One region of the Sphingobacterium sp. MAE genome, then DNA from elsewhere that is predicted to be linked to it. Evidence: riboswitches for the same ligand, from Rfam matches in the RefSeq annotation. Region 1 holds a riboswitch; each other region holds the start of a gene.
What was found. A riboswitch is a leader RNA that binds a small molecule or an ion and turns the genes downstream of it on or off. The one in region 1 is predicted to bind S-adenosylmethionine.
Positions count from the first base shown of each region.

Region 2: it holds a riboswitch for S-adenosylmethionine, as region 1 does, so the genes downstream of both, AC06G9_RS09695 (O-acetylhomoserine aminocarboxypropyltransferase/cysteine synthase family protein) here and AC06G9_RS03825 (5-oxoprolinase) in region 1, are expected to answer to the same signal.
Region 3: it holds a riboswitch for S-adenosylmethionine, as region 1 does, so the genes downstream of both, metE (5-methyltetrahydropteroyltriglutamate--homocysteine S-methyltransferase) here and AC06G9_RS03825 (5-oxoprolinase) in region 1, are expected to answer to the same signal.
Region 4: it holds a riboswitch for S-adenosylmethionine, as region 1 does, so the genes downstream of both, AC06G9_RS19625 (methylenetetrahydrofolate reductase) here and AC06G9_RS03825 (5-oxoprolinase) in region 1, are expected to answer to the same signal.

Region 1 is NZ_CM160044.1:886,836-894,933, forward strand. It holds gene AC06G9_RS03815 (MlaD family protein) at 1-288, shown strand, start outside; gene AC06G9_RS03820 (S9 family peptidase) at 329-2,413, opposite strand; gene AC06G9_RS03825 (5-oxoprolinase) at 2,993-3,256, opposite strand; SAM-I-IV-variant riboswitch at 3,292-3,385, opposite strand; gene AC06G9_RS03830 (hypothetical protein) at 3,938-5,128, shown strand; gene AC06G9_RS03835 (ABC transporter permease) at 6,075-7,061, opposite strand; gene AC06G9_RS03840 (ABC transporter ATP-binding protein) at 7,030-8,022, opposite strand; gene AC06G9_RS03845 (COG1470 family protein) at 8,055-8,098, opposite strand, start outside.
Region 2 is NZ_CM160044.1:2,294,292-2,302,389, reverse strand. It holds gene mqnE (aminofutalosine synthase MqnE) at 1-1,115, opposite strand, end outside; gene AC06G9_RS09710 (ABC transporter ATP-binding protein) at 1,214-3,040, opposite strand; gene AC06G9_RS09705 (pyridoxal phosphate-dependent aminotransferase) at 3,887-5,056, shown strand; gene AC06G9_RS09700 (prephenate dehydrogenase) at 5,069-5,911, shown strand; SAM riboswitch class I at 6,500-6,614, shown strand; gene AC06G9_RS09695 (O-acetylhomoserine aminocarboxypropyltransferase/cysteine synthase family protein) at 6,843-8,098, shown strand, end outside.
Region 3 is NZ_CM160044.1:358,069-366,166, forward strand. It holds gene metE (5-methyltetrahydropteroyltriglutamate--homocysteine S-methyltransferase) at 1-2,071, opposite strand, end outside; SAM riboswitch class I at 2,227-2,331, opposite strand; gene AC06G9_RS01510 (phosphatase PAP2 family protein) at 2,407-3,174, opposite strand; gene AC06G9_RS01515 (response regulator transcription factor) at 3,237-3,926, opposite strand; gene AC06G9_RS01520 (sensor histidine kinase) at 3,986-5,818, opposite strand; gene AC06G9_RS01525 (hypothetical protein) at 5,942-6,313, shown strand; gene AC06G9_RS01530 (hypothetical protein) at 6,551-6,886, opposite strand; gene AC06G9_RS01535 (TetR/AcrR family transcriptional regulator) at 6,855-7,187, opposite strand; gene AC06G9_RS01540 (aminotransferase class I/II-fold pyridoxal phosphate-dependent enzyme) at 7,260-8,098, opposite strand, start outside.
Region 4 is NZ_CM160044.1:4,579,307-4,587,404, forward strand. It holds gene AC06G9_RS19605 (glutamine--tRNA ligase/YqeY domain fusion protein) at 1-693, shown strand, start outside; gene AC06G9_RS19610 (OmpW/AlkL family protein) at 890-1,561, shown strand; gene AC06G9_RS19615 (hypothetical protein) at 1,662-3,389, opposite strand; gene AC06G9_RS19620 (glycosyltransferase family 117 protein) at 3,570-4,676, opposite strand; gene AC06G9_RS19625 (methylenetetrahydrofolate reductase) at 4,831-5,787, opposite strand; SAM riboswitch class I at 5,849-5,954, opposite strand; gene rimM (ribosome maturation factor RimM) at 6,120-6,647, opposite strand; gene AC06G9_RS19635 (30S ribosomal protein S16) at 6,785-7,306, opposite strand; gene AC06G9_RS19640 (UvrD-helicase domain-containing protein) at 7,645-8,098, shown strand, end outside.

The DNA.
Region 1 (8,098 bases):
CAAATAACAGCTATTATGTCCAATTTAAATACCGTTACTGATAAAGCCGCTAAGCTTGATTTTCAACAAACAATGGATAAAGCTAATATGGCTATGAGCGATTTCCAGACGATCGTTGATAAAATCAACAAGGGACAGGGCTCAATAGGCCTATTGATCAATGACGATAAGCTTTATGATAATTTAAATAATGCATCGCAAAGTTTAGATCATCTGATGAAAGATATTAAAGAAAAACCTGGAAAATATATTAAACTTTCCATCTTTGGAAAGAAGGGTGAGGAATAAAAAAAACGGGCTCGAAATTATATCGAGCCCGTTTTGTTTATTATAATGTTTCTTTTAACCAACCAAAAAATTCTCTTTGCCATACTTGGGCATTATGTCCCGATAGCACCCAATGATTTTCATCGGGTAAATAAACCAATCTACTTTTAATTTTCTTTAACTGTGCAGCTTGGAAAGCTCCAAGTCCTTGTCCTATCGGCACGCGGTAGTCGTGACCACCTTGAAAGATCAAAATTGGTGTATTCCATTTCTCGATATATTCGGATGGATTGAATGTGGTGTACGATTTTTCATTTGCTTTATCCCAGTATGGACCGCCCAGTTCATGGTTAGCAAAAAACATTTCCTCTGTCGTACCATACCAGCTTCTCATATCAAACAAGCCGTTATGCGCGATCAATGTTTTAAACCTATTTTCATGTACACCAGCGAGCATATAAACAGAATATCCGCCATAGCTAGCACCAATAGCAGCGCGGCGCGTGGTATCTACGTATTTTTCTTTCGATATATCATCAATCGCAGATAAGTAATCACGAATCGGTTGTCCACCCCAATCTTTGGAGATCGCCTCATTCCATTTCACACCCCATCCCGGCATACCGCGACGGTTGGGAGCGATGACAATATATCCTTGAGATGCGATAAGCTGTAAATTCCAACGGAATGAATAAAATTGTGTTAAAGCAGATTGTGGCCCGCCTTCACAGTACAAGATCGTTGGGTATTTTTTTGTTGGATCAAAATCAGGAGGGTATATGACCCAAGAAAAAAGATCTTGCCCGTCAGAAGCTTTTGTAATTCTCGATTCAATCTTATTATCACTGATCTGCGCATACATCTTATCATTGACAGTAGTCAATGGAGTTAACTTTTTACTCTTCAAGTCATAGCGGTACACCTCTGTAGCTCTTGTAAATTTTGTAGAAGTTACAATTAACTGATTATCGACCTGCCCAACAATTCCTGTAATATCAAAATTTCCTTCAGAGATCTGTTTGATGGACGCTAAGGATTTGTTCTTAAAATTAGTAGGAACAATTAATTCAAATAGTTGTACCGTTCCTTTAGCAGGTGCTACAAAATAAATTTTGCGATTGTCCTTACTCCAGGTAAAAGAGTTTACGGTACCATCCCAATGCGCGGTTAGATTTAGTCGTTGAGAAGATGCTTTATCAAACACAATGATATCATTTTTATCCGCTTCGTAACCATCCGTTTTCATGCTCAACCAAGTCAACTTGGTTCCATCCGGACTGTAAGTTGGATTGGTGTCGTATCCAAGCATTCCTTCAGTTAGATTGGTTGTTTGCTTGGTGGCAAGATCATAACGGTAGATATCCGTATTGGTACTTACGGCATAGTCTGTACCAAATTTTTTCTTGCTCACATATAAAATCGCTTTACTATCGGGCGTCCATTCAAAATCTTCCGATCCGCCAAATGGCATTTGAGGACTGTAAAATGGCTCGTCTTGTAACAGATCAATTGCTTCACCAATTTTTCCATTATTATAGGAAGCAACGAATGGATGGTTAAATTTTCCATTATTAAAAGTATCCCAATGGCGGTAGTCCAGATTGTCGAATACATAGGCATCGGACTTTGGTAAATCCTGATATTTATCTGTACTGTGATACTTTTTGATTAAAACAGCTTTGCTGAATAATATGTATTGACCATTTGGAGATAACTTGACATTTTCTAATTCAGTATCGCTATTTGTCAATTGTACAGCTTCACCCTTATATCTGTTCTTTTTCCAAAGCTGTCCTTTGAACAAATAAATGATATCACCATTTTCTGTTATCTGCACCACAGACTCACCGCCCTTTTCACTAGTTAGGGGAGTAGCGTTGCCTGTTTCCAATGATAAGGTGTATAAGTTTTTCTCTGAGCTGTTGGTCTCCACAGCATAATTTGAGACACCATATACCAGTGTTTTTCCATCAGGTGAAATTCCTTCGGCAGAAACACGTCCTAACTTCCATAATGTTTGCGGGTCTAATGGAGTTTTTGTTGGTGTTTCCATATTAACAGTCAGTTTCGTTTCTTTCTTTTCTTGAGCTATAGTTGCCGAAGCACATAGTAATACAGAAAGCGTTATTAAAGATTTTTTTTTCATCAAAATAATTTATTTTAATAAGGAGTGTGATCATGGATTGAGCTCTTTTCACTCGATTCATAAAAAATACAATTATGAGCATGCAAGATACAAAATCTACTTTATCTTATGTAATTCCTATTTTCTATTTAGGAAGGCTTTTGACGAAGTCATTTTATAAAGCTTTGAAAATTTTAGGTAGATACATATTATGTAATGATCAGGTGATCATATCCGTATTTTTGGGAAATTAAAGCAGAGTATCAAATAAAAAATGCAGATATGCTTGGCACAAACTATCGATGCATCTTTTGTGTATAGTATTAATATTGTGCTCGCAATTGGAAATAAATCAGGAGAGAACTATTGTTTAAAGTAGATATGATAAACGATAAATATACTTTTAAGGAATAGCTTTTTGTAAAAGCTTCAATTGTTCGAAAATAATAAACAACTGAAGCTTATTAGTAAAATAACTGAACTACTTTTTGTAAGCTTGATATCCTAATCTTTTTAATACCGATTTAGAGTATAACAAGCTGTGGATCTGATTCATTAGACTAGTAGATAAATTGCAAAGATCATGTCGTTCTGACTATCCTACTGAACAATTGGAACAAGCGTGTTTTTTTCTAATCGAACTGCTACATACTTGACGGAGGTAAAACCATCTTCTCTTGAAATAATGTTGGAAAGGTCTAAACCTCTTTTAGAAAAAGTACTGATGAGAGCCGTGCGAAATGTAGATTTGGAGGAACCCCAGCCTTTTTCCGATACCGTATCATTGTTGAGTTGTATCAGTTCATTGATGGTGTAATAACTGAATTTTTCCAGTAAGTGTTGATAAAGATTTGGTGTTGACATACAATTTAAAAATTTAAAGGATTAAACCATAAACTGTATCCAGATATTTTTGGTCGAAACCCATATTAATTTACCACCGCGGTTACTTAACTCGGTTGGTATTGCATCGTGCAATTCTGAATACTCTACAAAGTTAGTAGATTTTATTTTGAATCAAAATTTATTTTAAAATAATTAGCTGATATTCTTTTCTAGCATAGGTCTATGTTTTTTGTTTACAATCAAATTGAGAATGTGGCTAATGCTATGTCTTTCTACCGGGATTTTTCATAGGTAAAAAGTGAGAATTTCTAATGTAATTTTAGTTATATCAATTCATTCCTTTCTTCTTGACTTAGAATGTTATAACCTTAATTTATTCAATGAATTACATTATTTTTTTACTTAATTATAATTCGCTATAATATAATTTTTGTTATTTTTTTGGAAAATATTTTCTATAATTGCACCAGTTAATAATTTTTAATGGTAATTTTTTATGATTATTTCTTTAATGAATCTTGATATTTTTATTTATTTGATTGATGCTGAGTTGTTTACTTAACCATCATAATGCTTTATAAGACAATTATAGAGATAAATAGATTTGTATTATAAAAAGTTAAATTTTAAACGATTGCTCACCTTGTATTTTCATAATCACGAATAACTTATAATTATAAATAACCTACTTAATACTATATGGAAAGAAAATTTAGAATATATTTTTTAATACTATTTGCTGTGTTTGTCACATCTTGTGAAAAAGATAATGTTATAGAAAGTACTAACTTGGACATAGCGCAAATTCAAAATAAGAGTCTAAAAGCAAATGGTTCTGGTTCAGATTTTTTTTCTGTAGCTAATAAAATAAGAAGATATATTAGTGAGCAATTTGGAATCAATCATGAAGAGGTACTGTTAGAATCCAAATTTAATGATGATTTAGGTCTTATAGATCTGGATTTACAAGACGTGTTTATTTTTTGTGAAAATGAATTTTCAATTGTATTTGAAGATTCTGACATAGATAAAATTGTTACTGTAAATGATTTAGTAAATTTCTGTTTTCAAAATATGCTAGATGTAGTTGAAATTTATCCTCCAGGTACAAATCCTTCCTATCCAGGGCTTCCTGGAAATCCAGGATTTCCGGGAAGCCCTGGATTTCCTGGAGAAGTAGGAGGGGTAACGGATACAAGAATTAAACTACAGTTGCTTAATAGACCTTTCGGATTATTGCCAGATGTTCCATGTGAAATTATAGAAAAGTGGTTAGCTACTGCTCGACATCAAGTAAAACAAGCACAAATTGATAAATTAAATCAAGTTAGAACAAATCCACACATTGTTCCAAATTTAAATTATGATATAGTAGCACGTGTACAAAAGATTGATGATGCATCCAGTACTGTTGTGAATATGGATTATTATCCTATAAACATTAAACAATTGCCCGTAATAAATGGAATAAGACAGACACCGGAACAATTTTTGAGTGTTATTCGTAAAGATATTAATAATTTTGTAAACAATACATACGCTTCTTTTGACCCATATAACTGGTATGGAATAAATGATAAAAACCTTTGGCTTTCGAATAATCCATTGAGTGCAGTAATTGCGATAGATATTTTGGGACCGGATAATGCATCTGTAATCGTATCGGATTTTTCGAATAATAAATGGACTTTTACAACTATCTATGATCCAAAATATGGACAACATCCAGTTTCAGGAAATAGAGATTTTGGTTTTGTAAAAGAATCGAATGGATCATATACATTTTATACAAGAGGGGTAGATAGATTAACCACAGGGTTTGACGCTCTTGTGGAGTATGTGGCATTTGAGTCGTCCGATAATTTATGGAAGTCTTCCAAGATAAGGTAAGTAGTTATGTTAATCAACATGGTGGTGTTGCAAATATTGTAAGTCCTAAAATTGAGCGGCCTAAGTGGGAAGCTATTAAAAGAGTTGTTAAAGGAGTGGATCCAATAACCACGTTGAGAAGCGACTGTTAATAATTAACATATGAAAGGAACTATAATATTTTTTATAAATGTGGTAATAGCCTACACTTTATTTCCAATTATTTATATTCACGATTATTGGGACAATATTATTAGTGGAAATTATCAAATGTATGACATCCATACTACATCTTTAAGTGATTATTTTTCTCTCATTTTTGAAGGAGCTGGTATATTAGGAACTATATTTTTACTCATAAACCTACTACCATTCCAATTGTTAAAATTAAAATGGCTTTATAAATTTGATCAGAATTTTTATATAAAATCCTTAGGATTTTACTCCTTATTTAATATAGCTTTTGTGTTGATAACCGGCTGGGGGGACTACTGCTTTTAATGTCTCCTTGGTTTAATAATGTACCTTTCTTACTCGTTTTAATTTTGTTCTCCGTCATATTTCAAACCGCTCTCTATATCGCAATCGATAGGAAAATCTTAAAGAAAAAGAATGTATTATAAGCACCATTTTCGAAGGTATCACTTAGTATTACTGATCTTTGAAGTATGAAAAGACTGAATACTATAATTACAATTGCGTAACTCAAATGATAGTCCAGAAAAATATTTTGAAAAGATAGCATAATATTATTGTACAGAGAATAGCGGCGATAAGTAATATAATCTTTTTACAAAGTTTGGATACGCCTTGATCGACAAGATATTGCAGTCCAATTTTAATGACTGAGACTAGAAGCTTATTTAAATCTCTATTAAATCTGCTATGGGCAACTTCCTGAAGTATACAAAAAATGCACGCTATGTTTGTACCAGTAGCGTGCATTCTTCATCCTATATACGGCAGTTTAACTCCGTATTTCTCTTCGCATAAAAATATAATAGGACCACGCAAAGCAGATCATCGTCGCTGCTAAAAGACCACTGACTTGAGGGCAGACCATCAAGAAACTATCCCTAAATGATAGAGGTGCAGGAATGGCGCCAATCATTTGTTCCATCGCAATAGGACCGAGGCTACGTACAGATGGCATGAGCAGGGTTGTAGTCGCATCCATATATAGTTGGCTCGGTGATAACCGAAGCAAGTTTAATATCAATTCATTGTAGCTTAGATATTCCTGTTCCGAAATATAGTTTGGATTCGGTAAAAATGGCCTGATGGCTAGATTGACAAGAATCGGGAAGAATACAGTAAAAAATAGCCAAATACCGATTGCGGTTAAAGCTGAGGTCGCCGGTTGGCGAAACCGTATCGATGATAGTATCGATAGGCTCAACCAAAAGGCAACATATATAACACTGATAAGGGTAAAACCTATAATCCGCAAAAGTTCCTGAGGCTCGATCCGTACCCCTGTACCTAATAAGCCACCGCCAATCATTAGAAGTACTAACGCGATAAACATCGTCCCCACGACAGTGAGCGGAGCAAAGAATTTTGAAAACAAGAGGTTATCACGGTAGATAGGTTGCGCTATCAGACGTGTTAATGTTCCTCCATTGTATTCGGCATTGATCGCATCAAATCCGAGTGCTATGCCAAGTAGTGGCGCTAGAAAATTCAGGAAAACATGAAATGGTGGAATCGAATTGTCCGTCGTGGTCAATAATTTGAGATATAAAAATGATTGATCAGGATCTTTCATATTGTTGACAGCCTCTTTCAACCCGGTGGAAGATACATATAATGAGGCTCCAAACGTCAGTACAATAAGTAGTATCAGTATGATAAAACGCCAGCTGCGAATATGATAGGCAATTTCCTTATTTACCAGTACCTGAATTGGAACCGATGAGTGGCTAATTGTGGAGGAGACTGTGGGATTTTTCATGTTCAAAGGTGCTTGTTTTACTGTTCTCAAAATATGTATTATAGATATAGTCGAGTGCATAATCATGGCGTTGTACAGATAGGATGTCAGCACCGTTGTTGACAAGTAAACGTACTGCCATGGCAGTTATATCGCCATCTGTTTTGATCTCGATCGAGTTATCGCCAACAGAAAGCTTTCTGATACCAGGCAAGTTTTTTAATACTTCTTCAAATAGCGCTACGTTTGCATGTGTTTTTTCAAATGAAATCCATGTTGTTATGCCCTCTTTTTGCTGTAGCTTATTTGCAAGACTATCAATCGAGCCTTCTGCTAGTAGCTTTCCACCAACAAAAATACCCACTCTGTCACAAACGCGCTGTACCTGATGGAGATGATGCGAAGATAGGAGAACTGTCAGATTCTGTTCTCTGCTGAGTCGCTTGATCAATTCTAGGAATTCATCTACACCCTGTGGGTCTATACCTAAGGTAGGCTCATCCAAAATAGCAACTTCAGGAGTCTTGATGAGGACTTCAGCAAGACCGAGTCGCTGCTTCATACCTCTTGAAAAGGCTCCAGTTTTCTTATGGATGTCCTGTCCCAGTCCTACTTGATTTAAGATATCTTGCGCGCCAGACCTAGCTTTAGACTTTTGAAGTCCGTTTAATTCAGCTATGAAAGTTAGGTTTTCCAATGCGGTCATCTCAGGATAGAAACCCACATTATCTGGAAGATAGCCCACTTTTCTTTTAACAGCTATTGGATTTCGGGTGGCATTATGACCACAGACATAAGCTGTTCCTGTGGTCGGCTCGGTCAGTCCAAGCATCATCAAGATAGTCGTCGTCTTGCCGGCACCATTGGGACCGAGAAGGCCGAATACCTCGCCTTTATATATGTTGAGATCTAAATGATCAACAGCCTTTGCCTTTCCATAGTTTTTTGTCAAACCTGTCAATTGGATGATAGGATCCTTCATGATGATTATCTTTTTTATTGAATGAAATAGTGCTATCGTCTTCCGTATTTGCGAATAAGATAATAAATCAGCCCGA
Region 2 (8,098 bases), 1.4 Mb from region 1:
TGATATAAGGTATCACGCTCTATTGGATGACGTCCTACCTTGCGAATCAACTCAACCAACTGCTGCGTTGACATACCCGGGTTCTGCTCCTCAGCTCCTGCCATACTGTAGATCTTCGTCGTATCATCCAATGTTCCGTCAATATCATCAACACCAAATGCCAATGACATTTGAGCTGTATCCCTTGAAATCATTGCCCAATAGGCTTTAATATGATCAAAATTATCCAAATAAATACGTGCTATGGCATAATTTCTCAAGTCTTCAATAACAGAAACCTCGGGAATATATGACATTTGATTTTCTTTATTTCGAAATTTCAATGGAATAAAAGTTTGAAAACCTCCAGTCTTATCTTGCAGTTGACGCAATCTTTCCATGTGATCCACACGATGCCAAAACTCTTCAATATGACCGTATAGCATGGTTGCGTTGGTATGCATCCCTAATTTATGTGCTTGCTCGTGAATATCTAGCCATTGTTCTGCAGTACATTTATCATGTGCAATCTGCTCTCTGATCTCTGGATGGAAGATTTCTGCTCCACCACCAGGCATCGAATCCAGACCACAAGACTGCAAATATTTCATACCTTCATAATGGCTCAGTTTTGCCTTCTTGAATATATAGTAATATTCTACTGGCGTTAAACCTTTAATGTGCAATTCTGGACGATGTGCCTTACATCTTTTAAAAAATTCGGCATAGAAATCAAGATTTTGTTTGGGCACGACACCTCCAGTAATATGAACTTCCGTAACGGCTTCATCATCATATTTCTTTACGATGTCCATCATACCATCTACCTCCATTTCCCATCCTTCTGCACGCTCTTTGATCATACGGGAATATGAACAGAACTTACAATCGTAAACACACACATTCGTAGGCTCAATATGAAAGTTACGATTGAAAAATGTGATATCCCCATGTCTTTTCTCCCGAATATAATTCGCTAAAACACCCAAATAACCCAATTCGGCATTTTTATAAAGGTATACACCCTCATCAAATGTGATGCGTTCTTCTTGCAACACTTTATTTGCTATATTTCTTAACTCACTATCCAAAAGCGGATTAGAAAGTAAGAAATTTAATTTTTCTTTAGCATCCATTATCATGTCTCCTAGTCTATAACAAATGTACCAAAAACAAGGCTAAATTCGTAGAATCTAGCCTTGTTTTTGGTACAGCAATATCAATGAAATAACCATTAATCTGTGAACTGTTGCATATCGATCAATTTTCTATACAAACCCTCTTTCTGAATCAATTCTGTATGACTTCCAAATTCTACAATTTGGCCACCATCTATCACCACAATTTTATCTGCATTCTGAATGGTGCTTAATCGATGTGCAATGACTACCGTAGTACGATTATCCATAAGCTTATATAAAGAATCTTGAACTAGTTTTTCGGATTCCGTATCTAATGCCGAAGTTGCCTCGTCCAATAACATAATGGGTGGGTTTTTCAATACAGCTCGCGCGATGCAAATTCGTTGTCGTTGGCCACCAGAAAGTTTAGCGCCACGATCACCAATATTCGTTTGATAACCGGATTCTGTTTTCAAGATAAATTCATGAGCATTAGCTATTTTGGCAGCATTCTCAACCTCTTGCTGGGTCGCAGATGTATTGGAAAAGGTAATATTATTAAAGATGGTGTCATTAAATAAGATAGACTCTTGATTCACTACACCTATCATTGTGCGTAGAGATTCTTGATCTAGATCCCTTAAATCTATACCGTCAAACAAAATTTGACCTGCTGTAACATCCATAAAACGCGGAATTAAATCCACCAAAGTAGATTTACCCCCTCCAGAAGGACCGACCAGCGCTATTGTTTTTCCCTTTTCAATAATTAGATTGATATGTTTTAAAATGTTTTTCTCACCATAAGCGAAATCTACATGCTGAAACTCAATCGCTTTTTTAAAATCAGTAACTTTCTTCGCATTAGGCTTATCAGTAACTTCACTTTTGGTATCAATCAATTCCAGTACACGCTCACCAGCCGCAATACCATTATGAATATTACTAAATGCATCTGTCAATGCTTTTGCAGGACGCATTACTTGTGAGAAGATAGCGATATAGGCAATAAACTCAGATGCTCCAAACTCATCACTCCCTGATAAAACCAGATTACCACCATATAATAAAATGATAGCGACCATAATCACACCTAACAATTCAGATACAGGTGAACCCATTTGTTGGCGCCTTGCCATTGCACGCATGATACCCGCATAACGATCATTCTCATCATTAAATCTTTTTTTAACGAAATTTGTTCCGTTAAAGGCTTTAATGATACGAACACCAGATAATGCCTCATCTAAGAAAGAAATCATATTCGCATAAGATGTTTGACCAGCAATCGCTTGTGCCTTTAAAGTTTTAACAATTTTAGATATAAAAAAAGCAGATACTGGAATGACGAGCATAGCGAATAAAGTCAGTTTTGCAGAAATAACAAATAACATAACCAGATATGCAATGAGTTGAAGTGGCTCTTTAAAAGCAACCTGCAATGTACCTGTAACAGAATACTGTACAACCTGAACATCAGAAGATACTTTGGAAATAATATCGCCTTTACGCTGTCCATTAAAATAGCCTAAATGTAGATCCATGACATTATCAAATACCGTCTTCCGTAAATTCAATAAAGTGTGAATACGCAAATTTTCCATAATTCGTTGGGCTAAATAACGAAACAAATTGCTTATAAATACGGAAATTACGATCACGATACAGACATACTTCAATGCACCATAAGCACCGAACTGTTGGTTAGCCAGACTTGCATAATAATTGAAGTAACCGAGAATATCAAAATATCCATCGGGCTTTGCTAATACTACATGAGAAGAAACTTGATCTGTATTGAAAAGAGTTTGCAACAAAGGAGCTAATAACGCCAAATTCAATGTGCTGAATACAACCGTAATTAGGGTGCAGATAATATACGGAATTGCGTATTTCTCAATGGGTTTGGCAAAAGATAATAACCTAAAGTAAGTTTTCATTTATAATATTAAGGTAGCAAAAATACTAAAATTACGCGCAATATATAAGGAATACTTTCAAGGAATGAAATCTTGCACTTCGATGATATTATAAATTTCATCCAATAAACACCAAATTTAAACCACAATATACCTAGCGGTTTTGCATTATGATTTATGAATATAACTCAGAAAACATCTTATTGATCATAATTGACTCGGACTCGTTGATTGATTATTAACCGTTCAAGCATAACTCTAGTTTATGCCAATCAATCTATTGAGGGGATTACTAATCTTTTAATAAATTTACAAAAAACACGATTTAACAACAATAAACCCAATTTTTATTGGCATTAGCTTTTCAATAAGTAGAGCTTGTATTCGCAGATTATTCGAGTTTGCTTCATCATAAATAGGTATGATATGCTTATTATATTCTTCTTAAATCCGTGTTAAGTCCATGTTAAGTCCATGTTGAGTCCGTGTTCAGTCCATGTTTATAGTATTTTCACCATGATACTACCCTGTTCGCAACCTGCTTGCATGTATAAGATATATTGGGGTCGCTCTACATATATATCGAGACGTATTACAATAGATTACGGATAAAAAAGCCTTTTATACTTGATATCAACGTACACCATATCTATTGATAATCATGCTCCATGTTTTGATGAATTCAAAACCGCAATCTTGATCAAGATGAATGCAATAACACCATGCACTACATCAACAAAAATATATGCAACGGAAATATCAATAATTTAAAAAGCAACATTATTTAAAATGTACAATGGGTTATACTATTATTTTAATAGAAAAAACCTAATTTAGTCCTTGTAAATAGTAAAATACCAGAACATAATGCAAATAGAAGTTGCCAAAAGGTTGCAACAAACCGAAGAATATTATTTCTCAAAAAAATTAAGAGAAATTGATGAGCTCAATAAAGCAGGTGCTCGTGTGATTAATTTAGGTATCGGAAGCCCAGACTTACCACCTCATCCTGAAGTAATTCAGACCTTGACGACAGAAGCGGCTAAAGCCAATGTACATGGCTATCAAAACTATAAAGGCTCGCCTATATTGAGACAAGCTATTGCAGATTGGTATCAACGCTATTATCAGGCAACATTCAATCCAAATACAGAAATTTTACCTTTAATAGGTTCTAAAGAAGGTATTGTTCATATTTGCATGACTTACTTGCAAGAAGGTGATGAGGTTTTAATACCAAACCCGGGATATCCTGCTTATGCCGCTGCAGTGCGACTAAGTGGAGCCACAGCTATTACCTATGATTTATCTGAGGAAACAGATTGGTTACCTGATCTTAAAAAGCTTTCTGAAAACGATTTATCGAAAGTAAAACTGATGTGGATCAACTATCCACATATGCCTACGGGCTCTAGTGCGAATGAAGGATTTTATCTTGAATTGATTGCTTTTGCAAAGGCAAACCATATTTTAATCTGCCACGATAACCCTTATAGTTTTATCTTGACAGACAGCCCTAAGAGTATTATGTCTATTGAAGGAGCAAAAGATGTTGCCTTAGAACTTAATTCATTAAGTAAGTCATCGAACATGGCTGGATGGCGAATCGGTATGTTAGTGGGTGCAGAAGAACGTATCAATGAAGTGCTGCGATTTAAAAGCAACATGGATTCTGGCATGTTCTTGCCAGCACAGCTTGCTGCGGCCAAAGCATTACAATTAGATCAATCGTGGTATCAAGAATTAAATGGAATCTACAATGAAAGAAGAGCATTAGTTTTTGAAATCATGAACATGCTAGGCTGTATCTACAAAAAAAATCAAGTTGGTTTATTTGTGTGGGCAAAAGTTCCTGACAGTTACGAATCGGGCTACGCTCTTAGTGATGAGGTATTAAATCAATCACGTGTCTTCATTACTCCAGGAGGTATATTTGGAACTGCTGGAAACTCCTATATCAGAATTAGTTTATGTGCTTCAGTTGAAGTGTTGCAAGAGGCTATTGAGCGAATTAAAGAAGTTAAAGAAACGAATTAAGATTAAAATAACATGATAAATATAGCCATTATTGGCGTCGGTTTAATTGGTGGCTCAGTCGCCATGAAACTAAAAGAAAAGCATTTTTGTGATCAGGTATTTGGTGTCGACAAAAGTGATGCTAACTTAACAAAAGCATTGCAAATTGGCTTTATCGATCAGAAAGCAACGTTGGAAGAGGCACTAGAAAAATGCAAGGTCATTATTCTCACGGCTCCTGTGGATGCGATTATCTCGTTGGCACCAAAATTATTAGATCTAGTAACAGACCAAGTCATTATTGACATGGGATCTACTAAGCTTAATATTTTACAATTGATCTCAGAACATCCAAATCGTGGTCGGTATGTGGCGGCTCACCCTATGGCAGGGACTGAATATTCTGGCCCAGAAGCAGCTTTACCAAACTTGTTCAAAGATAAAATGATGGTCTACGTGGAGGCTTTTAAATCTGATGAAGACGCTTTTGAACTCGCAGATTCCATTACTGAACAACTGGAAATGCGCACGTCATTTATGACTGCGGAAGAACATGATACCCATACCGCTTATGTTTCACATATCTCCCACCTGACTTCTTTTGCGCTAGCCTTAACGGTATTAGAAAAAGAAAAATCACAGGGCAGGATATTTGAATTAGCGGGTTCTGGATTTGAATCCACAGTACGTTTGGCTAAAAGCTCTCCCGATATGTGGACACCTATTTTTAAACAAAATAGAGTAAACGTATTAGAAGTATTGGAAGAAAATATTAAACAGTTGCAAGCTCTGAAAGATGCTATTCAAGAGGAAAACTATACACAATTACATAAGTTGATTAAAAAATCTAATAAAATAAAGCGCATTATAAAATAAAGCTCCTGTTATTAGTTTAGGGTCGTTCACTTAAGTTAAAAAATGCTAGAAGCCAATACTTCTAGCATTTTTTTGTTCGCAGCCATCATCATCGGCCATTGTGCGATCACATACAATCAACCATTTCTCTAAACTAAGAGAATCATCAACTTGTTCTTTTGATTCAACCTTTATTTCTACTAGGATCAATGTGTAAATGCTCTTCTTGATGAACAGCATATCCGATATCACTCTTGTCCTTATAGGACAGATAGATAATAATGGGAATTATAGCGGATTGGCGGCTACTTTACGAATAGATGTCGAATTGTAACCGATTTGTGCAAAGCGTTTTTTTCACCTTTTAAGAATGCGAAGACGCACATCTCCCTTATCCTTTGTTTTCTTTTGATTCCATAATTAACCTAAATTACTTAACACTCTTCATATTTAATAATTACACCTTTTTCTCAAGAAAAAGAAACTACATTTTTTACTCATGTATTAAATAAATAATTCAAAATATTTTGGTTTCTAAATTCCAAGACATATATTTGCAACGTAGATCGAATCGAAATACACCTAATCAAAACCTTTCAATCAGGTCTTGATTTATAAAGAAGTGGCGAGAGACTGGCTCAATGACCCACTGGCAACCTTCAAAATACGTTTGAAAAGGTGCCAATTCCTGTCCATATCAATATTGTTATGGAGGATATAAATGAAACGACAATGATATTTACATTACAAAAAAACAACAGGGTAAGTTCAATTACCAACGTAACATTTACAACTCTTGCATCAAGTTCAATGCGAATGTTTGAGCACATGTTTATGTTTTATTGTTAGATCTATCCATTTTTTACTTAATGGATAGCAAGTGCATCTACATGTGCAGATCCTCACTCTATAATATTCACGAAAATATTCAACTAATTAATTATAAAAAACCATGTCTACAAATAAAAATTTAAAATTCGAAACTCTACAAGTTCATGCAGGACAAGTTGCAGACCCAACTACTGGCGCACGTGCAGTACCTATATATCAAACCAGCTCATACGTATTTGAAAATGCGGAACATGGCGCTAACTTATTTGCATTAAAACAGTTTGGAAACATCTATACCCGTCTGATGAATCCGACAACAGATGTTTTTGAAAAACGCATTGCTGCATTAGAAGGTGGTGTTGCTGCAGTGGCGGTTGCCTCTGGTCAAGCTGCGCAGTTCATCGCATTAAATAATATTTTAGAGGCTGGTGATAATTTTGTGTCGAGTAGCCATATTTATGGTGGTACATACAATCAATTCAAAGTTGCATTTAAAAGAATTGGAATTGAGGTCCGCTTCACGAAAGAGACAACAGCTGAGGAGTTTGAGTCATTGATCAATGAAAATACGAAAGCATTATACTTAGAAACAATTGGAAATCCAAGTTATGATATTCCTGATTTTGATAAAATAGCTGCAGTTGCTAAAAAACACGATTTACCTTTAATCGTAGATAACACTTTTGGAGCTGGGGGCTATCTATTCAAACCGCTAGAGCATGGTGCTTCTGTTGTTGTCGAATCTGCGACAAAATGGATCGGCGGACATGGAACAAGTATTGGCGGTGTCATCGTTGATGGTGGTACATATAACTGGGGCAATGGTAAATTTAAACAATTTTCTGAACCTTCTGAAGGATATCATGGATTGGTCTTCGCAGATGTATTTGGCCCAGATGGTCCATTTGGCAACATCCAATTTGCAATCCGTGCACGTGTGGAAGGCCTTCGTGATTTCGGACCGGCTATATCACCTTTCAACTCATTCCAGCTTATACAAGGTCTAGAAACGCTTTCGCTACGTGTTCAGCGTCATGTAGACAACACCCTAGAAATCGCTAGATGGTTAGAAGCGCATCCGCAAGTTGAGCAAGTGAACTATCCGGGCTTGAAAAGCTCACCAAGTTATTCAAATGCACAGAAATACCTAAAAAATGGATATGGAGCGGTTCTTTCTTTTCAGATAAAAGGCGATGTCACTAAAGCCGATGCTTTTATAGATAGCCTAGAGTTAATTAGCCATCTAGCAAATGTAGGTGATACAAAATCATTGATCATCCACCCAGCCGCTACAACACACCAGCAACTCAGTGCAGAGGCACAAAAAGCAGCAGGAGTATTTGTTGGGTTATTACGGTTATCGGTAGGAATTGAGCA
Region 3 (8,098 bases), 530 kb from region 1:
CCAATAATTCCATTTGTGAGCGAGAAGTCTCGATGGTAATTACATCAGCGTCCATTGCAGCGATATCTTCGATGATATCATTGAATTCAGAGTAGCACATATGTGTGTGAATCTGTGTATCGTCATCTACATTAGAAGATGAAACACGGAATGAACGCACAGCCCAATCTAAATATTGTTGATGATCGGCTTTACGCAACGGAAGACCTTCACGAATTGCTGGTTCATCGATTTGAATAATTTTGATACCTGCTTTTTCTAATGCTTGTACTTCATCCAAAATTGCTAATGCAATCTGATAAGTTGTGGTAGAACGTGGTTGATCGTTACGTACGAATGACCATTGTAAGATCGTTACTGGACCTGTTAACATCCCTTTTACCGGACGGTTAGTCAAAGTTTGGGCGTATGAAGACCAACGAACAGTCATATCAGCAGGACGGTAAACATCACCATAAATAACAGGAGGCTTTACACAACGTGAGCCATATGATTGTACCCAACCATTCTTAGTGAAGGCATAACCCGCTAATTGCTCTCCGAAATACTCAACCATGTCATTACGTTCGAATTCACCATGAACTAATACATCGATATCTAATTGCTCTTGAAGACGGATTGTTCTTTCTGTCTCCGCTGCGATTTCTTTGTCATATTGTTCTTGAGTAATTGCACCTTTTTTCAAATCAGCTCTCCATTTACGGACATCTTTTGTTTGTGGAAATGAACCAATTGTCGTAGTTGGGAATGCTGGAAGGTTAAATTTAGCTTGCTGTGCTTCTTTACGAGCAGCGAATGAAGATGTGCGTTTTGCGTCGTCGTCAGTGATGTTTGCAGTACGCTCTTTGACTTCCGGTTTGTGAATTAAAGAAGATGTACGACGGTCTTCTGCAGCAGCTTTATTAGCTTCGAAACGCTCCGCAGTTTTTGCATCTACTTCACCTTCAGCTAAGATCGCTAGATCTTTTACCTCTGCTAATTTTTGCTTAGCAAATGCTAACCAATTTTTAACTTCTTTAGGCAATGATTCTTCGTTATCCTCATTGTCTAAATCAAAAGGTACATGTAATAAGGAACTTGAAGGTCCTACTAATACACGGTCTTTGCCTAGAGCATCAACCGCTTTTTTGATTTGTGCTAAAGATTTTTCGTAATCATTTTTCCAAATGTTACGTCCTTCAACAACACCTAATGAAAGTGTTAATGAAGCAGGAACTTTAGCTAATATAGTGTCGAGTTGATTTTCACCTCTTACTAGATCAACATGAACAGCATAAACTGGTAAGTTTAGAGCGGTTTCTTCGTTGTCACGTAATGCCTCGAAATAAGTCGTTACAATAATTTTGATGTCTTGAGCAGCAGCAGCTAATTTAGTAAATACACTAGTGTATAAAGCACGTGTTGCATCATCGATATCTAAAGCTAAAAATGGCTCGTCAATTTGTACATATTTTGCACCAGCAGCAGCCAATTTGCCTAAGATTTCTTCATATACGGGAACCAACTTATCGATTAGATCGATACGATTGAAACCAGATTCTTTTTCTTTACCTAATAATAAGTATGAGATTGGGCCGATTAATACAGGCTTAGTTTCGATACCTAAAGATTTTGCTTCATTGTATTCGTTTAAGAATTTCTCTGAAGTCAATTTGAATTCTTGATTTTTTACGAATTCTGGAACAATGTAATGGTAGTTAGTATCAAACCATTTTGTCATTTCCATTGCCGTTACATCAACGCCATCTTGTTGAAAACCACGCGCCATTGCAAAGTAAAGGTCCAAATTGTATCCTTTATCTTCGTTGTTTAAGAGTGATTGGTATTGTGCTGGAATAGCACCTACAGTTAGAGTCAAGTCTAATACTTGGTCATAAAATGAAAAATCATTTGAAGGGATCAAATCGATGCCAGCATCTTTTTGAGTTTGCCAGTTGCCTTCACGGATTTTCAGTCCAGCCTGCAATAATTCTTGCGCGCTGATTTTTTTAGCCCAATATGCTTCATTGGCCTTTTTCAACTCGCGGAAGGCACCTACACGTGGGTAACCTAAGTTGTTCGTTAGTAACATAAATATAAAATTATTTTATTTGTTCAACCTTAACGAAGCAAGAAATTAGATGGATTTTTTTTATTTGAAATAAAAAACGATCAAAAATTCTTGAATCTATTTACTAAATTTTTTGATTGCTTTTAGAGAGGAGGGCACAAGATATATTTGTGTCTAGCTTATCATTCCCACTTTTTGATGGGGTAGAATGTAGCACCTTGTCAATCGACAGGTTGCTAAGGCTTCATTGGGTCTATTCCCTCTGCCTTTCTCTATAAGCGCTGTAAATATCGGAATTAGTTTTATAAAAACAAATATTTTGTAACTTTTATATCAAAATGACAATAAATCAAGGCTTAAAATTGAAAATTAGCAGATACACCAAGTTGTTTCCCATTGTAAAATGGAGTTGCCATGGTTAAGTAACTTGTCTTTCTTGATTGCAAATGTTTATCAAATAGGGGTAATAGCCAGTATGCTATTTTTGTTCCCATGATACCAATACCTGCTCCCATAGCGACATCCGAAAACCAATGTTTCTGATTGTACATTCTGAGGTACCCTGTACCCGCAGCTATTGTGTATCCTGCGATACCGTACCAAATGGATTGATCTTTATACTCTTGCCATAACATCTCGGCTCCCGTAAATGCGACAGCAGTATGTCCGGATGGGAATGATTCATGATCAGCACGATCTGGTCTCCAAGTAGGAGTGGTCTGTTTGATCGTGTATACCGTAGATAAGGTGATGGCATGAGCGATCGCACTAATGGCTAGACGTTCTTTGAAGTTATGTTTACTTGGGACACCTAGGAAATTGAGACCGTAAACAGCTGCTGAAGGAATAAAAACACTGACATTATCAAATTTGAATGTTTTTGATGGATCATTGTTTATGGAATTATTTATCTGTTGATCTTTATTTTTGAGGTATGGGCTGTTTAAGGAGATTATGCCATAAGTCATTAAAGCAGCGGGTACTATTAATTGTTTATAATTTATTTGACTCCTACTGGTGTCAAAATCTTCATTATTTTTTTGTAAAGTATCTCTTTGCGCATAAAGAGATGGAGAGTAGCAAAAGATAGAAAGGATAAAAAAAATTGTTATTGATATTTTCATTGTAGCAAGATAAACAAAAAGAGATGTTTTAACATCTCTTTATTATTCGGAGTAAATGTATATTAGCTGACCAATAATTTATAGCCTTTTCCATGTACGTTAACAATCTCAACTTTTGGATCATCTCGTAGATATTTTCTCAGTTTACTTAAGAAAACGTCCATACTTCTCCCTGTGAAATAATTGTCATCATGCCAGATTTTTAAAAGTGCTTCTTCTCTTGTCAGTACATCATTCTTTTTTAAACAAAGTAACCTTAATAATTCGGCTTCTTTTGTCGATAGCTTCTGCTGCACACCTTTGTGGGCTATTTGCTGACTGGTATAATCAAAGAAGTATTCTCCAATTTCAAATTTATCGCTCACAACCTGATCATCTTTTTCTCTTATAACACGTTTGAGCAACGCATTTATGCGAAGGAGTAATTCTTCTACTCGAAATGGTTTTGTGATGTAATCATCGCCGCCAAGTTCAAAAGCTTCTGTCTTATCTTCCATCATGCCTTTTGCGGTAGCAAATATGATCGGGGTTGTCGTATTTATTTTCCTGATTTCTTTACCGACTGTAAAGCCATCTTTTTTGGGCATCATGACGTCTAAGATACATAGATCATATGTGCTTTTGCGAAATTGATTGACGGCCTCTTCACCATCAGTGCATAAGGTAACATCAAATTTTCCCTTAAGCTCTAAATAATCTTTTAATAAGTCTCCTAAGTTTGGATCGTCTTCTGCTAATAATATCTTCTGCATATTCTTATGGTTTTGTTCGAATATTGATGATAATATACGAAATTAATATCGATTTAAATTTAATTTTTTATAGGTAATACGATGTCAAATTGTGTTCCCTTGTCTTTGTCACTTTTTACTTGAATTTTGCCATTCATTCTTTTGATGATATCGTACACATATGAAAGTCCTAACCCAAAGCCTTTCACATTGTGGACATTTCCTGTTGGAATGCGGTAAAATTGATCAAATATTTTTAAGAGATGATCCTTTGCCATTCCGATCCCATTATCAATAATTGTTATGTGAATGCTGTCTTTTGTATTTTTAGTTTTAACAGTTATGTGTGGATTATCTTTACTGTATTTAATGGCATTGTCCACCAAATTGAAAAATACATTTGATAAATGAAGTTCATCACCTACTACAACATCGTTTTTTGCGTCAAAATGATGTTCAAATTTACCACCTACTTTTTGTAATTGCAGCTGCATACTATCCAGCACTGCTGATAATAGATCATTAATATGGATAGGCGTTTTTTCTAGTTTTAAAGTCTCTTTTTCGAGACGGGCTATATCTAAGACTCGTTCAATATGATTGCCTAATCTAACATTCTCATCATATATGATATTGGCAAGTCGCTTTACTCGACGCTCATCTGATATGATTTCGGGATCACGTAGAGACTCACTGGCTATCATGATCGTAGCGACAGGAGTTTTAAATTCGTGCGTCATATTGTTTATGAAATCAGTTTTCATTTCTGAAACCTTTTTTTGTTTGAATATGATGAGTAAGGTATATGCAAAACAGCCGATTAAAAGAAAAAGTAAAGCTAGAGTTGGGAGTAGCAAATAACTCATATTATCGACAATAATTGTACTCTTTCTCGGGAAATAAACGCTTAGTCTTCCAGGAGGCGAGCCAATATCACCTTTAAATAGGGCCGTTGAATAGCGCGTTATTTTATTGGGTTTGATAATATTATCGATGGTTTGTATTCGGAAAACAATATTACTGCTATCTCGAACCTCAATGTTGAAAGGGTAGTGGATATCGCGTTCAGATAATTCCTCTTTTAATAAATTTTGAATGAGATTGATATTTAGACGCTCTCGAAAGGGACGCTTTGATAACTCCATACCGATAGCTACATCTTCTATAATACCGCTTTTTTTGCCACCAATGGCAGCAATGGTATCAAATACATTTTTCCCATTACCAATTAAATTTTGACCACTCATGTTTTCGAGTTGATCTTCAAGTTCAATTATTTTTTTTGAGATTTGTTTATTAGATCTTGGGGGTAAAGTCGCTATTTTGTATTCAATAGCTTGCTTTAGGACAGGGTCTATCGTTGGAATAACAAATCGGGCACTATCATCTTTTGCGTTTACTCGAGGTAAAAATTTGGTAGCGCCAATTTCAACATATTCTTTTACGACATGGTCTGGACTATTATATTTAATAACATCAATACTCAATACATTCTCTTTATTCTTTCTATTGATGTAGGTTTCATAAAATGAATTCTCAATTGAAATAACACTTGGAAAAGTTTCTTTCAATTGATCTTCTGCTTCTTTAAATTTTTCTTTAATAGCATATTGCTCAGATCTGAGATTTTCTAACTCTCTTTGAAGTTTCAGCTGCTCGGCTAGATGTCGCTGCTTCTCTTGCTCAAACTGGTATTTTTTAATATTCGTTTGTTGCTGTACTTTCGCAAAGTCAATAACTTCTCTACGCTCTATTTTGCCGGCAACAGCTGTTAGAGACGCATTAACAGATTCATCAAAAAGCTGTGATTTTTGGCGGTATGATTCTCTAATAAAATAGAATTGCATAGCCGCAACGCCCAATAAGGCGAGGGTCATCAAGCTAATAATCAAAACGATGCTACTTTTCTTCATTTGTTACAAATATAGGAATGCTTTCTTTGATTTAACGGCATTTAACAATGTTTAACAAGCTTATTGTTTCATTTTAAAATGCTATTGGTTAATTTAGATTAACATTTTTTATAGTTGAAAAATATGAAGAAGATATTAACCTTGTTTTGTTTTTCTATTTGCTTTTTTTTAACACGAGCACAAGCGCAAATTATGTCTAAGGATACCTTGAAAGGGAAGATTAATTCAAATAACAGTAAATTCCATTCGAAAGCACCTTTTTTAAAGATTCCGCAAGATTCAAATGTTCATTACCATTTGAAATATAAAAAGCTTGATGAAAATTCTGCAATTAAGATACCAAATTCTATTGAACATTCAGAGTTTTCAATACGAAACAGTATTCCTCAGTTGAAAAATAAAGGATTAACAGATAGTGTCAAATTTTTACAAGATCGTCTGATCCATCGAATGGATTCTCCGTTAAAAAATAGAATGGATACCAAAGAAAAGTAGTAACTGATTTTTTCTTTTGGAACATATATTTGATATTATTCTATATGATAAATCATACTCACTCATTCACCACCAAAATAATATGAATGGTGATGTTTTGTTTTAGTTCTTAAGGGATAATGGGAATTACCTATATTTTAATAGTAATAGGATATTTTGGTTATATATATTGATAATGTTGAACAAAGGTGCTTACTCACTACTAGATTCTTTATTGTCGTAAATTAATGCTCATTATTATTCCGCCTCATAAGTCTGTTTTAAAATAAACTTAACAGCCTCCTTAATACGATTCATACCTTCTTCGGTTGTAAGATCGATCTCGCAAAAAGTACTATCAGTCATTTTTGTATGTAATACTAAATAGTAAATACCTGCTACAAGTAAACTTGAAACTGCTCGGAGGTCTACATTTTTACCTGCTAATTCCTTGTCAGAATATGGAAAGAAGAGCGAACTCATTTTTTCTCTCGATTGCGTCACATGGGACATAATATCAGACTTTTCACTAATCTGCCACAGAACAACTTTTTGCATTTCGTCATTTAATGCAAAATAGTGAATTTGTTCCAATAACAGTTTTTTCTAGAAAATAACGCGTACTGTCATCTTTAGAATTTGCTAATGTTTGTTCTGCGGCAGCTGTCGCTTCTACCCAATAATCTTTTCCTTTGATGTACGTTTCAATTAGGTTTTCAACGCTTCCAAAATATACAGAGATTAACTTCCTATCGACACCTGCTGTACTGGCGATATTAGCAATTGTTAAGCCTGTATATCCTTTTTTTTCTAAAACAATGCCGACAGAATGAATGAGCTTATTCATTGTTCTACTTTTGTCGTTTTTCTCCCCCTGATACGTTTTTCTAGCCATGGTAGTTGTGTATGTGGTTAAACATTAGGTTCAAAGTTAATTTAAATATATCATTTTCTTTAATGATTGATTTTATGTGGTCTTTGTAAGATTAATTTTTTTCGCAATTTGTTCAAGTACATTTAATACGTGGTCCAAATTTTCTCTAGTATGGGTTGCCATTAAGCTTGTTCTTATTCGGGCATCTTTTTTTGAAACACCAGGATAGACAATACAATTTGCATATACACCAGCAGCTAAAAGCATTCTTGCAACTTGAGATGTTTTGTGTGGATCACCGATTTTTATAGGAATTATTGCAGACTGTGACGTTCCAATGTTTAGATTTAAAGATAATAGACCTTTTTTAAAATATGAAATATTTTCAGCTAATTTTGTACGCCATTCTGGTTCTTCATCGATTAGTTTTATAGCCTGTATAAGCCCATTGGATGCGGGAGTGGAGGTGGACGAAAATACTTGTTGGCGGGATTGGTGACGTAAATAATTGATGATCTCGGGAGATGAAATAATAAATCCTCCAATGTGCCCAAACGCTTTGCTTAAGGTACCGGAGATAATATGGACTTTATCTAATAAATTGTATATTTCCATACAGCCCCTTCCGTTTTCTCCTATTACACCGATCCCATGTGCATCATCTACCATTAAATAAGCACCATATTTTTCGCACAAATGATATATTTCGTCGATTTTTGCTAAATCCCCATTTTGAGAGTATACGCCATCTATTATCACTAATTTGGTTCTATATTTATTTTCTGCATCGACCAATGCTCGTTCCAAATGAATCATACTGTTATGTGGAAACCGTTTAGTATTAGTACGTAATAAGCCTTCATAAACACTTGCATGTACTTCCATGTCAACAATTGCACAATCCTCCGCCTTTAATAAACATTGTAGAGTTG
Region 4 (8,098 bases), 1.6 Mb from region 1:
GAATTCTGTATTCGTGAGGATTTGAATAAAACAGCATGGAGAAGAATGGCTGTCTTGGATCCTATTAAATTAGTGATTACTAATCTCCCGACCGACCATATAGAAGAGTTACATGGAGAAAATAACCCTGAGGTTGAAGGTGGCGAAGGTTCACGTATGATCCCTTTTTCAAATGAATTATGGATCGAACGTGATGACTTTATGGAAGATGCTCCAAAGAAATTTTTCCGTTTAGGGCCTGGTCTATCTGTACGTTTAAAAAATGCCTATATCGTAACCTGCCATGACTTCGTCAAAGACGCAAATGGTCAAGTAATTGAGGTTCATTGTACCTATGTCCCTAATTCAAAATCTGGAGAAGATACTTCCGGGATGAAGGTAAAAGGTACCATTCACTGGGTTTCTGTTCCACATGCTAAGGAAACTGAAATTAGATTATATGATCGTTTATTTAACGATGAAAACCCTGCTGCATCTGAAAATTTTAAAGAATCGATTAATCCCGATAGTTTAAAAATTAGCAAAGCATATATAGAACCTGATTTGTTAAATGCGATACCGGGAAAAGGATATCAATTCATCCGATTGGGATATTTCACTTTAGATACCTCTTCGTCACCAGATCATTTGGTCTTCAACCGTACAGTTGGGCTAAAAGATTCTTGGGCCAAAGAAGTGAAAAAAGGTCAATAATAACAATAAAAAGGGAGGCAATAGCTTCCCTTTTTTTACGTCATCCTCTTCAAAAAAAATAGAATCACTGATGATAAATATCGATAGTTTACTCGATCTAGAAAGTAATTACCTTCATAACTACTCTTGATTTTTGTCACATATTTAAAGCTGCGACCTCTTTATATTTGAATAATCACAATTAACACATTCAAATATGAAAAAGTTATTATTTGCAACTGCTGTATGTTTATTATTCGGATTAGGAATAAGTCAGGCACAAGAAACTAAAGACTTTGATAGATGGCAGATACGTCTTAGAGGTGTAGGAGTTGTCCCTATCGAAAATGCTGATGTATCCACGATCGGCGGAAATGTTTCTATTTCAAGTCAGTTTATTCCTGAACTGGATTTCACTTACTTTTTTAACAAAAACATCGCGGCAGAATTGATTCTAGGAACCACGAAACACAAAGTATCCACTACAAATTCGGATTTATCGGCTATTGGTGGTAGCACGAATAATAATATTGACTTGGGGAGTGTTTGGTTGTTGCCACCAACTTTAACTGTTCAATATCATTTCTATCCTAGTCCATCTATTAAACCATATGTCGGTGTTGGGGCTAACTATACTATATTTTACAATGAAGATGCTGGAAATATAGTTAAAAACGTAAAATATGATAATGCCTTTGGGTTAGCAACTCAGTTGGGTGTTGACATTAACATTTCGAAAAATTTCTTTGTAAATCTTGATGTGAAACACATCTTTCTGAAAACAGATGTCAATGTGGATGCAAGTAACCTTGCAACTGGATTAAATATTCCTGCAAAGGTGAGCATAAATCCCTTTCTTCTAGGTTTTGGTCTAGGGGTAAGATTTTAGAAAGAGTCGACAGACCTTGTAAAGAAATGTTTACCTTATATTTTAAAACGAAAAGAGACCAGTACTTTGATATAATTACTGGTCTCATTCATTGTATGAATCAATCTCTTAGATAGATCATTTTATATTTTCTGCTCAGATCAGCAACATAAGCATACCGACCTTTTTCTTTCGTATTTGCGAGTATCCGTTCATACCGATCAACAGAGTCAAGAGCAATTTTTATATTTTGAACTTCTAGTCCTGTTTCGGGTTTATCTGTAGCCAATTGTTGATAATAATCCATATGTTCTGTTAAAAATTTGAGATTACGATCAACAAGTTGATTAGCAAATTTACTTTCTCCAGTTTTATAAAGAGTATCAATAACATCTACATAACTTGTCACATCAGCCATACTGTATAGACGCTGTGGTAGTTCATTAAATGCTTTTACAGCAACTTGTCTTGCTTGTTCTGTTTTACCCTGTGCAAACAAAGTTCTTGCTGCTTTTCCAAAGATTTCTTCTGCATACATACCTGCAAATCTGAAGGAATCTGTATCAATACAAGTTGCTTGGTGTATATTGCCCCAAGCATATTTTTCAACAATATTTTTGTATAATTTATCTATATTTATTAGGGATTCCCCTTCTGAAAGTTTTGCATCAATAGGCATCAGACGTTTGGCAAATCCCTCATCGACCATGTATTTGTCCAATCCCATGAGGTTTTCACTAGGCACCATGCTTGAAAAATAAATTGGTCTTTGCCAATTGTTATTGGCAAGAACTGACATCAGCCCTAGGTCTGCCCGTGTTACATAATCATTTCCAAAAGTCCACTCCAATTGATTTGATATTTCATTTTCCCATTCCTGCGGCACTACTCGATTTTTGATTACCTCAGATTTATTGACAGCAAGTCTAAGTTGTTTTGTGGGCAAGAAGTTTTCATATTGTCCATCTCTCATTTGTAGTTTATGATCATTACTGTCGGATAGTAAGAAATCTAACAATAATTTAATATCTGTAGATCCTACTAAATTCAGGTCATGATAAGGCAAAGATTCTCGAATACCTTTTGCCACCTTTTCATTTGGAATGGTTATCGGTAATCCGGCAGCTTGATAAGTTGCATTTTTCACCTGCCGAAAGTACCAATCAGAAGTCAAATAACTAATGACCACTATCCTGACATCTCGACGTACACCCTCTACTTCTTGCAAATACCATAATGGAAAAGTATCATGATCACCATAAGTAAATAAAATTGCATTGGGAGCACAAGTTTCTAAATAATTTTTTGCAACATCCCTTGCTAAGGATTTTTCAGATCGATTATGATCATCCCAATTTTGATTAATAAGTATTAATGGCGCAGCAAATAGACACAGTGATGTTGCGAACAGGGCTGTATTTCTTTCGTTTGCATATTTTTTTAATAGTTCTGAAATAGCAAATACCCCTAAACCAATCCAAATGGCAAAGGCATAAAATGATCCTGCATAAGCATAATCCCGTTCACGTGGTTGTAATGGAGATTGATTTAAATATATAACAATAGCCAAACCTGTAAAAACAAATAATAGTCCCACGACAATCGCATCCTTCTTATTCCTCTTAAAATGCCAAAATGCACCAGCGAGTCCTATCAATAAAGGAAGAAAAAAGTAAGTATTTCTAGTTGGATTATGAATCATTTCATCAGACAATTTGGATTGGCCTCCAAGATGTAGATTGTCAATAGCTCTAATACCTGATAACCAATTTCCTTCTGTTAATGAACCATTTCCTTGTTGGTCATTTTGCCGACCAACAAAATTCCATAGAAAATATCGCGCATACATATGTCCAATCTGATAATTAAAAAAGAATTTTAAATTATCAGCAAAATTGGCTTTTCGGCCTTCTTCAATTCCTAAATAGCCTTTATAAAAATATTGATGATAGGGTTTCTGACTATAAATCCTTGGAAATATGGTTTCTCGATCAAATTGATAACTGGACGACCTTTTTATTGCGGCATATTAATGACTGTCTTTTCTATAATCAACACGTTCATTGACTCCAGTTGGATTTGCATCAAAATATGGACCTTTTATCAATGGTTCTGATTCGTACTGTTCTCGACTTAAATAACCTAAGAAAGAAAAAACATTTTTAGGGTCATTATTGTTTAGGGAAGGATTGGCATTCGCTCGAATCAGAACCATGGTAAAGGAACTGTATCCCAAAAGAATAAAGCAGGTTGCTAGTAATGCCGTATTTAACACAACTTTCCCCTTTCTTATGGAGTAATAGATACCATAAATTAATGTTGATAGAATCAACGCTACAAAAACCAATATCCCTGACCCAAATGCCAGCCCGAGGGTGTTGACAAAAAATAAATCAAATTTGGCGGCATACTTAATGAGATACTGAATCACGCCCCAAAGAATTAATGCCAGTACTCCGAGTCCAATTATCATTGCTTTACTGATTCCCCATAAAGTTGTCCGGTCTGTTTTCTTGAAATAGATGATAAGAGCTATAGCTGGAATCACCAATAAGTTCAATAAATGAACCCCAATTGATAGTCCGATGATATAAGCGATAACGATAAGCCATCGATCTGCTTGTGGTTTATTTGCGCGAGCTTCCCACTTTAATATCGCCCAAAATACTACTGCAGTACACAATGAGGACATCGCGTAGACCTCTGATTCTACTGCTGAATACCAAAATGTATCGGAGAAACTATAGGCTAAGGCACCGACAAGACCTGCTCCCATAATTTTAATAACTTGATTTTTATGAATTGGTTTATCATCAGAATGACTGATCTTTTTTCCTAACGCTGTAATGGTCCAAAATAAAAATAATACTGTCAAACCACTGCATACAGCAGATCCGATATTCATCCAAAAGGCAATCTGAGCCACATTGCCTAATGCAAAATTTGAAAAGATATTCTGTACCATCAGAAACAATGGTGCTCCTGGCTGATGAACAATCTGGAGTTTATAAGCTGAAGCAATAAACTCACCGGTGTCCCACCAGCTTGTTGTCCGCTCAGCCGTAATAATAAAAACTACTATTGCTATGATGGCACATAGCCAGCCTAACATATTGTTCACTTTCTGATAGCTCATGAATGATCCAGGTTTAATTGATGATATATAATCAATTAAATATAATGAAAGAAGATTTCAATTGAACTAGATTAACTTTTTTTAACAAAAAAATACAGCCTATAAAAAAAGCCCGCTACATTTACGTGGCAGGCTGATCGTTAAATAGGTTGATTTAGAATAACTTTTCTACAATACTTTTTGTCGGTCCGGGATTACTCATGGTGTAAAAATGTAAAACGGGAGCCCCGAAATCGATTAATTCTTTACACTGCTGTACTAGCCATTCTTCTCCCACTTGTCTTACATCAGCATTACTTTTACATGCGGAGACCGCTTCACTCAATTCTTCGGGAATATCCAAATGGAAAATCTTAGGTAGGGTAATCAATTGCTTTTTAGTTGTCAACGGTTTCAATCCGGGTATTATAGGAACATGAATACCATTTTCTCTACATTTTGTAACAAACTCCTTGTATTTTTCTACATTAAAAAACATTTGGGTCACGATAAATTCTGCTCCCATTTCTACTTTCTTTTTTAACCATTTGAAATCTGTATTGAAGTTTGGCGCTTCAAAATGTTTCTCTGGATAACCCGCTACACCAATACAAAAGTTTGTTTTTTCAGATATAGCAATATCTTCATGGAGATATTGTCCCTGATTCATATCAACCACCTGTTGCAATAAATCCGTTGCAAATGCATGTCCACCATCTGTTGGAATAAAATCAGAATCACCTTTTCGTGCATCTCCCCTTAGTACCAGCACATTATCAATACCTAAGAAATTTAGATCAATTAATGCATTCTCCGTTTCTTCTTTCGTAAATCCTCCACATATAAGATGAGGAACAGCATCCACTTTATACTTATTCATAATAGCGGCACAGATAGCAACTGTTCCTGGACGTTTACGATAAGCCACACGCTCTAATAAACCGCTTTCGTGTTTCTTATACATATAGTCTTCTCTATGATAAGTCACATCGATAAAGGGAGGCTTGAATTCCATTAGTGCATCCATTGTTTTAAAAATACTCTGGATACCTTGCCCCTTGGCTGGAGGCAACAATTCAAAAGAAAACAAAGTTTTTCCTTTGGCATTACTGATATGATCAACGATTTTCATTAATTTTTTTTAAATATGATTTTGGTTGGCTTACATCGAAATGCACAAGTAAACTTGTTTCAACTTATCTTTCCCATCTCTGAGTTGGGGTAGAATGTAGCACCTTATAAAATAACAGGTTGCTAAGGCTTCATTGGGTCTAGTCCCTCTGCCTTTCTCTATAAGCATCGGCTAATATCGGTAATAGAAATTTATAATCAAAATAATATTAGAAACTTGCTCAAAAAATTATACGCTTATAGCGCTATAAAAACAAGATCAGATAAAATAAATAAGCCACTACACAAAGATGTGTAGTGGCTTATATTTCTTCATGTTCGATAGTGAAGATGTTAAATTTCTTTATACAACTCAACTAAGCCTTCGGGCAAATCAACCTCCAATACTTGATCTTCTGAATCAATACCGAGCATTAAATCATCATTTAATGGGAACATAAGCTCCTTGCCATTGAAATCAACGGTGGCTATAAATTGTTGTGGCATTTCTTGCACATGTGTAATTTCTCCAAGTTCTCCATGTACCTCATCAATCACTAGATACCCAATTAAATCCGTATATCTGAAATCATCAGGATCACGTTCAGGCATTTTATCATTAGGCAGATATACCTTCTTACGGACTAAGGGCTGTGCTTTATCGATATGATCTACATCTTCCAAATTCAAATAAGCGGTACTATTGGTTTGGTATTTAATATTAGCAACAAAATAAGGAACTAATTTTTTATTGACTTCAACAAATAAGACATCAAAATCTAGATCTTGATAATCTTCAAATTCGAAAAAAAGCTGCAGCTCTCCTTTTAATCCTCGTGTTTTACTAATATAACCGATGTAAAAACTTTCTTCTATGGTCATGTTCTAATTTGAAAGGGCAAATTTAAAAATATAAATACAAAATTGCAGTACTACTTTGGAAATAGGAGTTATTTTCTTTTTAAAAAAAAAGCCGGATCATGTCGAACCGGCTTTCTTGATACTGTATGAAAGAAAAATTATCCTTCAGTTTCTTCTGCAGCAGGAGCTTCAGTTTCTTCTGCAGGAGTTTCCTCTGCAACTGGAGCATTTTTAGCAGCAATAGCAGCAGCTTTTTCTTCTTTTTTCTTAGCTTCAGCAGCTAATGCAATTTTCTTAGTTTCAGCTTTTGTATTAGCTAAACCGTCTTTCTTACCAGCGATTCTTGCATCATTAGCTTCAGTCCAAGCAACAAATTTAGCATCAGCAGCAGCCTCATCAAATGCACCTTTTTTAACACCGCCTAATAAGTGTTTTTTGTATAAAACACCTTTATCCGAAAGGATAGTACGAGCTGTGTCAGTAGGTTGAGCACCTTTATTCATCCAATCCAAAGCTTTTTCAAAATCCAAAACGATAGTCGCTGGATTTGTGTTCGGGTTGTAAGAACCAATACGGTCGATGAATTTACCATCACGTGGAGCACGTGCATCTGCTACTACTAAGTGGTAAAAAGGACGTCCTTTTTTACCATGTCTTTGCAATCTGATTTTAGTTGCCATGTTTTCTTGTTATTTATGTATTCAACATATCCCCCGTACTTCATGTAAGAGGGGACGCAAAGATACAAAGGATTTGTGAAAGTAAAAAGCTAAATATAAGAGTCAACTTCCAAGTAATAAGAAAGATGCTACCTTAGCATCCATTCTGAACCGTAGAATGATTTAAAAATCATCCGTTTTAAAGAATATAATCTGGCTTCATAACAGAAAAATAATGGAATTTAATTCGAGAAATTTATTTGTAATTTTACGTCTATTGTTAAATAATAGACATACATACAGTTTTGTCTATTCAAATTAATAAGCGTATTTTCATCCTTCCAAATCAAATTGAATTCATGTCATTAATAGCTCCATTAAAAATATTAAAAGCCTCTGCAGGTTCTGGTAAAACGTTCAGCTTAACTGTACATTACCTAACGCTATTACTTTCAAAAGAAAACAGTTATCGAGAAATATTAGCTGTCACTTTTACAAATAAAGCAACGGCTGAGATGAAAGAAAGAATTTTATCCGTATTGAAGGGTTTGGCTTTGGGTGATCAAAGTAGAAAAATACAGGATTATAGAAGTTTATTGTTGACACAATTTTCACAATGGAATACAAGCTTCATTCAAGAAAAGGCGTACCGGGTCTATCGCAAGATTTTACATGATTATAGTCACTTTACCATTAGTACTATTGATGGATTTTCTCAAAAAGTTATTCGAAGTTTTACATATGAGCTCAATTTGGATGCAGCATATAAAATAGAAATGAATACCAGTAGGGTGCGACAAGAGCTTACTGTCA